2 regions of the Kineococcus rhizosphaerae genome follow, and region 1 is predicted to be linked to the other one. Evidence: predicted binding sites of a transcription regulator. Region 1 holds the regulator's gene; the other holds the start of a gene.
What was found. Region 1 encodes LexA, which represses DNA repair genes until DNA is damaged. Its sites were predicted from a motif close to TCGAACANNTGTTCGA; they were not measured.

Region 1 (4,408 bases):
AAGGCCTGGTAGACCGAGGCGAAGCGCAGGTACGCCACCTCGTCGAGCTCCTGCAGGAACGGCAGCGTGGCGAGCCCCACCTGGTGGGCGTCGATCTCGGCGGCCCCCTGGGCCCGGACGGCCTCCTCGACCCGGTGGGCGAGCAGCGCGATGTCGTCCTCGCTGACGGGGCGTCCCTGGCAGGCCTTGCGCACGCCCGAGGCGATCTTGGCGCGGCTGAACGGTTCGGGGGCACCGGAGCGCTTCAGGACGGTCAGGCTGGCCGTCTCGACCGTCGTGAAGCGCTTGGAGCAGTTCGGGCACTGGCGCCGGCGACGGATCGAGGTCCCGTCGTCGGTCGTGCGCGAGTCGACGACACGCGAATCCTCGTGCCGACAGAACGGGCAGTGCACCCCGACTTCCTCCCCCGCGACCGGACGACAGCTCTGGTCCAGCCTCGACCGTACGTCCAGGGCGGTGCAGCGGGCAACCGGCCACGGTGCACGGGCGGCGCCGGGCACGACGTCAGTCCCGGTCCGGCAGGGTCAGCCGCTGGCCGACCTGCAGGCTCATCGAGGGCAGCGCGTTCAGCGCGACGATCTCGTCGGCGACCTCGCGCCAGTCCTGCGACGGCGCCCACTCCTCCGCGATCGTCGACAGCGTCTGGCCCGGCAGGACGGTGTGCACGGCGGGAGCCGGGGCCCGCCCGGGGCCGACCCCGGCACCCGCGGAGGCCCCGGAGAGGGCCCCGGTCGCGACGATCACCGCACCGGCCAGGGCCGAGGCGGCCGTGCAGGTGAGGAGCAGGCGGCCCCGGCGCGTCAGGCGCAGGGGGCGGCGACGACCCCGCGCGGGACGGGCCGGGCGGGCGGCCCGCGCGGCGCACGGGCGCGCGCTGCGCTGCCGGGGCAGCTCGAGCGCGAGGGTCGGGCGGGGGGCGAGCGCGGGGGCGAGGGCGGGGGCGAGGGCGGTGGTGCTCACGAGCGTGGACCTCCATCTCGGTGGCACCGCGGATCGAACGAGTGTTCGATGCGGTGTGTCTGTTCTACCACCGTTCGAACGGCGGGACGCAACCCCCGGATCGGGGGGTGACGGGGACAGACGCTGCCACCGGCCTCCGACAGACGGCCTGACCTGCGCGGACGGCCTCGCGGGGCGCTCAGGGGGCGTAGCGCCGGGCGGCCCGCTCCCGGGCCTTGACCGCTTCGGCCTCCCGGTCCTTCGGCGGGGCGGTCGTGACGAGGTCGTCCAGCAGGTGGCGCGTCGCGTGCGCCACCTCGGCCACGGCCCGGTCGAACGCCTCGGCGTTGCGGGCCGACGGTCTCGTCGTGCCCGCGACCTTGCGGACGTACTGCAGCGCGGCGGCGTGGACCTCGTCGGTCGTGGCGGGCGGCTCGAAGTTGTGCAGCTGGCGGATGTTCCGGCACATGCCGACGACCCTAGGCAGCCGTCCCGCACGACACGCCGACCCGCGTGTTCGAACACCTGTTTGATCGGTGGGACGCTGCTGACTACGGTGTCGGCACCGGGTCGACGCGTCGGCCCGGTGGACGTGACCGCAGCAAGTGACCGCAGATCGTGTGCGCAGGACGGGACGGGGAGAAGGACGTGGCCGACGTGCTCGACGGGACCGACGACGGAGAGCTCGCCGACGAGCGGCTCGGCACGGTGCACGAGTTCCCCGACCCGCCCCTGGTGCGCGACGGCCTGACGAACCGGCAGCGTCGCGTCCTGGCCGCGATCCGCGAGGGCGTCGAGCAGCGCGGCTACCCGCCGAGCATGCGCGAGATCGGCCAGGCCGTGGGGCTGACGAGCCCGAGCAGCGTCGCCCACCAGGTCAAGACCCTCGAGAAGATGGGCTTCCTGCGCAAGGACCCGCGCCGCCCGCGCACCCTCGAGGTCGTCTCCCCCTCCCCGCAGTTCGGCTGGGGCCTCATCGCCGGCGTCGACGGCACGCCCGCCGAGGGCCGTCCGGCTCCGGCCTACGTCCCGCTCGTCGGTCGCATCGCCGCCGGCGGCCCGATCCTGGCCGAGCAGCTCGTCGAGGAGGTCTTCCCCCTGCCGGCGCAGCTGATCGGCGCCGGGGAGCACTTCGTGCTGCGCGTGGTCGGGGAGTCGATGATCGACGCGGCCATCTGCGACGGCGACTGGGTCGTGGTGCGCCGGCAGCCGACGGCCGAGAACGGTGACGTCGTCGCCGCCATGATCGACGGCGAGGCCACCGTGAAGGTCCTGCAGCGCAAGGACGGTCACGTGAAGCTCCTGCCGCGCAACCCCCTGTTCGAGCCCCTCGACGGCGACGAGGCGACCGTGCTCGGCCGCGTCACCGCCGTCCTGCGCTCGCTCTAGCGGACCGGCTGCACCAGCTCCACCGCGGCCTCGACCGCCAGTCGCGGCGAGGTCAGCACGGGCACGCTGAGGTCGCGCAGCAAGGGCGCCGCGTCGACCATGCTGGCCTGCGCGAGCACCACGACGTCGACCGGCGGGTCCAGCGGCAGCACCGCCCGCCGGACCGCGTCCGCCACACCGGTCGTGTAGGTCAGGAGGTCCCCCGCCTCGAAGGCCGACCAGGTGTCGGTGCAGCGCACCTCGACGAACTCCACGTCGCGCCCGGTCGAGTCGGCGCACTCGTGCAGCAGCGGCATCAGGGTCGAGGCCGCCTCGTCGAGGGAGGCCACGACGGCGATGCGCCGGCCCGCCAGGACCGCGGCCTCGGCCATCGGGCGGTCCACCCGCACGACCCGCAGCCCCATCTCGGCGCCGACGGCCTTGGCCGTGGGCCCGATGGTCGAGCAGGTGCAGACGACGACGTCGGCCCCCTCGCCCGCGAGGCGGCGCAGCCGGTCGCCGATCGCCCCCCTGACCGCCTCGAGACCCCGTTCGCGCGCCGCGGCCAGCAGGCCGGCGTCGACCAGGTGGCGGTCGGCGACGGTGTCGTCGCGTTCGCCCAGGAGGTCGCGGAAGGTGCGCACGTGCGCGTGCGCGGTGTGCAGGAAGCCGACGGTGGCCACGTCCCGAGCATCCCACGAAGGTGCCCGGCTGCCAGCGGGTGTCACGCAGATCACCCACCCAGCCGACGCAGCGCGGCCTGCACGGTCCCGGTCGAGGTCGTGGGCCAGAAGTCCGGCAGCGACTCGCGCAGGAACCCGCCGTAGCGCGCGGTGGCCAGCCGCGAGTCGAGCACCGCGACGACGCCCCTGTCCCCCGTCGCCCGGATGAGCCGCCCCGCCCCCTGGGCCAGGCGGACGGCCGCGTGCGCCACCGAGACCGTCGTGAACCCGTTGCCGCCGGCCGCGTCGACGGCCCGCGAGCGCGCCGACATGAGCGGGTCGTCCGGGCGGGGGAAGGGGATGCGGTCGATGACGACCAGGGTGCAGCTGTCGCCCGGCACGTCGACGCCCTGCCACAGCGACATCGTCCCGAACAAGGACGTCGAGGCGTTCTCGGTGAAGTCGCGCACGAGCTTGGGCAGCCGGTCGTCGCCCTGGCACAGCACGGGCGTCGACAACCGCCCCCGCATGGCCTCGGCCGCCTGCTCGGCGGCCCGGCGCGAGGAGAACAGGCCCAGCGTGCGGCCCCCGGCGGCCTCCACGAGGCCGGCGAGCTCGTCCATGACGGCGTCGTCGGACCCGGCGCGACCGGGCGGCGGCAGGTGGCGGGCGACGTAGAGGATGCCCTGGCGGCGGTAGTCGAAGGGCGAACCGACGTCGAGGCCGGTCCAGGGCGTCTTCGCGCCCTTCTCGCCCTTGAGGCCGAAGGCCCCCGCGACCGGGTCGAACGAGCCCCCGAGGGTCAGGGTCGCGGACGTCGCCACCACGGTGCGCTCGGTGAACAGCTTCTCGCGCAGCAGGCCCGCCACGGACAGGGGGGCGATGTGCAGGGAGGGCGCGCGCGAGGCCGGCCCGAAGGCGGCCGTCACCCAGGCGACGTCGAAGCTGTCCTGCGCCCCGCGGCCGACGTCCTCGGCCAGCCGGTCGGCGACCGAGAAGACCTCCTGCACCGCCGCCCTGGCCAGGTGCCGGGCCCCGCGGGACTCGGGGTCCTCCTCCTTGCCGGCGGACTCGTTGGCGTCCTTGAGGTCGGTCAGCGCCTGCCGGGAGGCGTCGCGCACCGCCACGACGGCGTCGGCCAGGGCGTCGGGCCACCGGTCGAGCCGGCCGGACGGGGCCTCGTCGAGAGCCGCCTCCAGGGCCACCGCGGCGTCGTCGAGGGCGTCGGAGACGATGCCGGCCGAGCGGCGCAGGCGGCGCGAGGCCGCGTGCAGGACCGAGGCCGACAGCTCGGCCGTGGCCACGGCCGTCACCCGGTCGGCCAGCTCGTGGGCCTCGTCGACGACGAGGACGTCGTGCTCGGGCAGCAGCTGCCCGTTGTTCTCCATGGCGTCGATGGCCGTCATGGCGTGGTTGGTGACCACGACGTCGACCTGCCG
Region 2 (4,408 bases), on a different contig from region 1:
CGCGCCCCCGTGGGCATCAGCACGATCGTCAGCAGCGGGACCAGGGCCCCGATCGTGAACGCGGCCGCCGAGGCCCACGCCGCCTGCCAGGGGCTCACCACCTCGTCGACGTCCATCCCCAGCTCGGCCTCGGCGTGGGCGCGCAACGGGTCCTTCGCGCTCAGCTCGACCGCCACCTGGTGGGCCAGCTCGTCCGACAGGCCCTTGCCGACGTAGATCTGGGCGAGTTCCTCCAGCTCCTCGGCCGGCGTCTCCTCCAGTTCGCGGCGTTCGGTCTCCAGCAGGGCCCGCTGGGTGTCGCGCTGGGTGGAGACCGAGACGAACTCCCCGGCGGCCATCGACAGCGCCCCGGCCACCAGTCCCGCGGTCCCTGCCGTCAGCAGCACGGGGCGGTCGGTGGTGGCCCCGGCCACCCCGACGACCAGGCCGGCGACCGAGACGATCCCGTCGTTCGCTCCCAGCACCGCGGCCCGCATCCAGTTCAGGCGACCGCTGACCGCCCCCTGGTGCAGCGCCGGCTCGCTCGGGTGCACTTCGACCACGACTACCCCTTCGATCCCGGGGCAGCAAGGTGTGCCTACCCTTCATCGACGTTGCCGCGCAACGCATTCCGCGTCAACTGTCGCACCACCGCGCACCGGGCGCACGTGGTGCGCCGGTGAGCTCCCCGGCTGAGCCGCGACCCCGGCGCCCCGAGGACCGGGAGCGCGTCAGGCGGGGACGGTCGACTCCCGGACCACGAGCCGGGTCGGCATCGTCGTCATCCCGGGGGAGGCGGTGCCCGCGACGGCCGCGAGCAGCAGTTCCCCGGCCCGGCGCCCGAGCGCCTCGAGCCCGAGGTTCACGGTGGTCAGGGGAGGCCTGGACGCCAGGGCGATGACGTCCCAGTCGTCGAACCCCACGACGGCGACGTCCTCCGGGACCCGCCGGCCGGCGTCGCGCAGGCCGTCGCAGATCCCGCGGGCGATCTGGTCGCTGCCGCAGGTGACGGCGTCCACGTCGGGGTGCCGGCGCAGCAGCAGGTCCGCCGCGTGCCGGCCCCAGCGCTCGCTCCAGTCCCCGTGCAGCACGGGGCCGACGAGGGCTTCCCCGGCCGCGCGTTCCACGGCCCCGCGCCGGACCTGCGTCGCGTGGTGGTCGGCGGGGCCGGTGACGTGCGCGACGCGGCGGCGGCCGAGGTCGAGGACGTGCTGCACCGCGGCCGTGGCGCCGCCGGCCTGGTCGGCGACGAGGGAGGTGTCGTGCGGGTCCTGGGAGGGGGTGAACGCGTAGACGACGGGGACGCCCGCCGCGAGCGGCGGGCGGGGGTCCGTCCGGCGGCCCGTGACGATGATCCCGTCGACGCGCCGGGCCTGCAGGGTGCGCAGGTAGTGCTGCTCGCGCAGCGGGTCGTCGCGGCTGTCGCACAGCAGGACGCTCATCTCCCCGGCCCCGAGGGCGTTCTCGGCGCCGAGCATGATCGGGATGGAGAACCGGCCGAAGCTGTCGGTCGTGATGAGGCCGACGGTGTAGCTGCGCCCGGAGGACAGGCCGCGGCCGACCGCGTCGGGGGTGAAGCCGAGCTGCTCGGCCGCGCGGCGGACGCGTTCGCGCGTCTCGGCCCGGAGCTGACCGGTCCCGTTGAGGGCCTTGGAGGCGGTGCCGGCCGAGACGCCCGCGAGCGCGGCGACGTCCACGATCCGCGCCGGAACGAGGCTTTCCGTCACGTGCTGTCCTCCCGTCCGTCCGAGTCGCAGCAGAGTACCGCGCCCTTGACGGCGTGCGGGTCGCGTTCTAGGTTCGCTGCAGAAAACGTGTTCCGGGGTTTCCGGGCCGCTTCCTGACGACTCGACGGAGAGCTCATGACCAGCACGACCGCCGGCCCCACCGTGCCCAGCGCCCCCGCGGCCCCGACGGCCGCCGCCGCGGTCGCCCTGCGACCGGTCCCCCTCGGCGACTCGACGATCACCTCGGGCTTCTGGTTCGAGCGCATGCAGGCCAACCGCCGCCAGGCCATCCGCACCGGCTACGAGAAGCTGGAGACGGCGGGCAACCTGCGCAACCTGCGGATCGCCGCCGGCCAGGAGCAGGGCGAGGTCACGGGCCCGATCTTCATGGACTCCGACGTCTACAAGTGGCTCGAGGCCGCCGGGTGGGAGTACGGCCGGCAGGCCGACGACGAGGTCCTCGGCTGGATCCGCGAGGTCACGGACGTCGTCGCCGCCGCCCAGGCCCCCGACGGGTACCTCGACTCCGTCCAGCAGGTCCGCGGGAAGGGCGAGCGCTACACCGGCCTGCACTGGAGCCACGAGCACTACTGCGCCGGGCACCTGTTCCAGGCCGCCGTCGCGGTGCACCGCAGCACGGGCGAGACGGGCCTGCTCGACGTGGCCGTCAAGCTCGCCGACCACCTCGTCGCCACCTTCGGCGCGGGGAAGACCGAGGAGGTCGACGGGCACCCCGTCGTCGAGATGGGCCTGGTGGAACTGTTCCGCGAGACGGGCACCCGCGAGTACCTCGACCTGGCCCGCTGGTTCGTCGACGCCCGCGGCCACGGCATCATCCAGACGAAGCACGACGCCGAACCCACCTACTTCTCCGACCGCGTCCCCGTCCGCGAGCAGACGTCGCCGGAGGGCCACTCGGTCCGGGCGGTCTACCTCACGGCCGGCGCGGCCGACGTGGCCGCCGAGACCGGCGACGCCGAGCTCCTGGCCGCCCTCGTCCGGCAGTGGGAGGGGATGCTCGCCTCGAAGACCTACGTCACCGGCGGCATCGGGTCGCGCTGGGACTGGGAGCAGTTCGGCGACCACTACGAACTCGGCCCCGACCGGGCCTACGCCGAGACGTGCGCGGCCATCGGCAGCGTCCAGTGGACGTGGCGGATGCTGCTGGCCACGGGGGACGCGCGCTACGCCGACCTCGTCGAACGCACCCTCTACAACGCGTTCCTGCCCGGCGTCTCGCTGGCGGGCACCGAGTACTTCTACGTCAACGCCCTGCAGCTGCGGCACGGCGCGTTCCCCGAGGAGGAGCGCAGCGCCACCCACGGCCGCCGGCCCTGGTTCGACTGCGCCTGCTGCCCGCCGAACATCATGCGGACGCTGTCCTCCCTCGACGCCTACGTCGCGACCAGCAGCACCGACGGGGTGCAGGTCCACCAGTTCACGACGGGGACCGTCTCCGGCGCCGGCGCCACGCTGGACGTCACGACGGACTACCCCTGGGACGGGACGGTCCGCGTGCAGGTCGCGCGGACCCCGGGCGAGTTCGAGCTCGCGCTGCGGGTCCCCGCCTGGGCCGAGGGTGCGATGGCCACCGTCAACGGGTCCGCCGTCGAGGCCGTGCCGGGGGAGTACCTGCGGGTCCGGCGGGAGTTCGCCGTCGGCGACGTCGTCGAGCTCGTGCTGCCGATGACCGTCCGGGTCGTCGAGGCCGACCCGCGCGTCGACGCGGTCCGGGGCTGCGTCGTCGTCGAACGCGGTCCGCTCGTGTACGCCGTCGAGCAGGCCGACCTGCCGGGCGGCCTCGTCGCCGACGACGTGCGGGTCCGCGTCGCGGAACTGCGCGGGGCGCAGCCCGAGCACCGTCCCGACCTGCTCGAGGGGGTCACGGTGCTGCAGCTGCCCGTCCACGCGGCCCTGTCCGCCGCGACCGGCCCGCTGTACCGGCCGGCCGGCGACGACCCGGCCCCGCAGGGCGCGGACGAGACCCTCACCGTCCCGGCGATCCCGTACTACGCCTGGGCGAACCGGGAACTGGGAGCCATGCGGGTCTGGTTCCCCCGGGCCTGATCCCACGACGTTCGAGGAGGTGCGATGGAGCTCCACCGCAGGGACGTCCTCGGGCTGGGCGGGCTCGCGGCCCTGGCAGCGCTGCTGCCGGGGTGCGCGTCCGCCCTGCCCGAGGCCGACGTGAGTGCCGCCGGTTTCGGCGAGGACGCGACCGGGACCGTGCGGCTGTGGTGCCGGGCGGCGACGGTCGTCGGGGTCCGGCAGGTCGTCGACGCGTTCAACGCGTCCCAGGACGCCGTGACCGTCGAGGTCACGCCCGTCCTGGACGGTCAGTACGTCACGAAGCTGGCGACGGCGATCCGGGGCGGGAACGTCCCGGACATCGTCGACATCGACGACATCAACTCGATGCTGTTCATCTACCGCGACTCGTTCACCGACCTCACCCCGCTCGTGCAGCAGCTCGACTTCGCCGCACAGCTCAACCCCGGCCAGCTGGGCCTGGCGACGCGGAACGGCCGGCACTACGGCGTGCCCTACATCGCGGACAACTCGGCGTTGTTCTACAACACCGAGCTGTTCGAGCGGGCGGGGCTGGACCCGGTGGAGCAGACGCAGGACCTCGACGGCCTGCTCGAGGCGGCCCGCGCGATCGGGGAGCTGGGGGAGGGGACCTACGGCTGGTCCGTCGACGG

Region 2: the regulator LexA is predicted to act here: its motif matches at 1,786-1,801, upstream of CLV37_RS08035 (glycoside hydrolase family 127 protein).

What each region holds. Positions count from the first base shown of each region.
Region 1 covers NZ_PVZF01000001.1:729,599-734,006, forward strand. Annotated here, with positions in the region: gene nrdR (transcriptional regulator NrdR) at 1-392, opposite strand, end outside; gene CLV37_RS03545 (LysM peptidoglycan-binding domain-containing protein) at 505-960, opposite strand; gene CLV37_RS03550 (DUF2277 domain-containing protein) at 1,139-1,408, opposite strand; gene lexA (transcriptional repressor LexA) at 1,588-2,328, shown strand; gene CLV37_RS03560 (aspartate/glutamate racemase family protein) at 2,325-2,990, opposite strand; gene CLV37_RS03565 (ATP-dependent DNA helicase) at 3,041-4,408, opposite strand, start outside.
Region 2 covers NZ_PVZF01000003.1:187,176-191,583, reverse strand. Annotated here, with positions in the region: gene CLV37_RS08045 (VIT1/CCC1 transporter family protein) at 1-542, opposite strand, end outside; gene CLV37_RS08040 (LacI family DNA-binding transcriptional regulator) at 711-1,706, opposite strand; gene CLV37_RS08035 (glycoside hydrolase family 127 protein) at 1,842-3,773, shown strand; gene CLV37_RS08030 (ABC transporter substrate-binding protein) at 3,798-4,408, shown strand, end outside.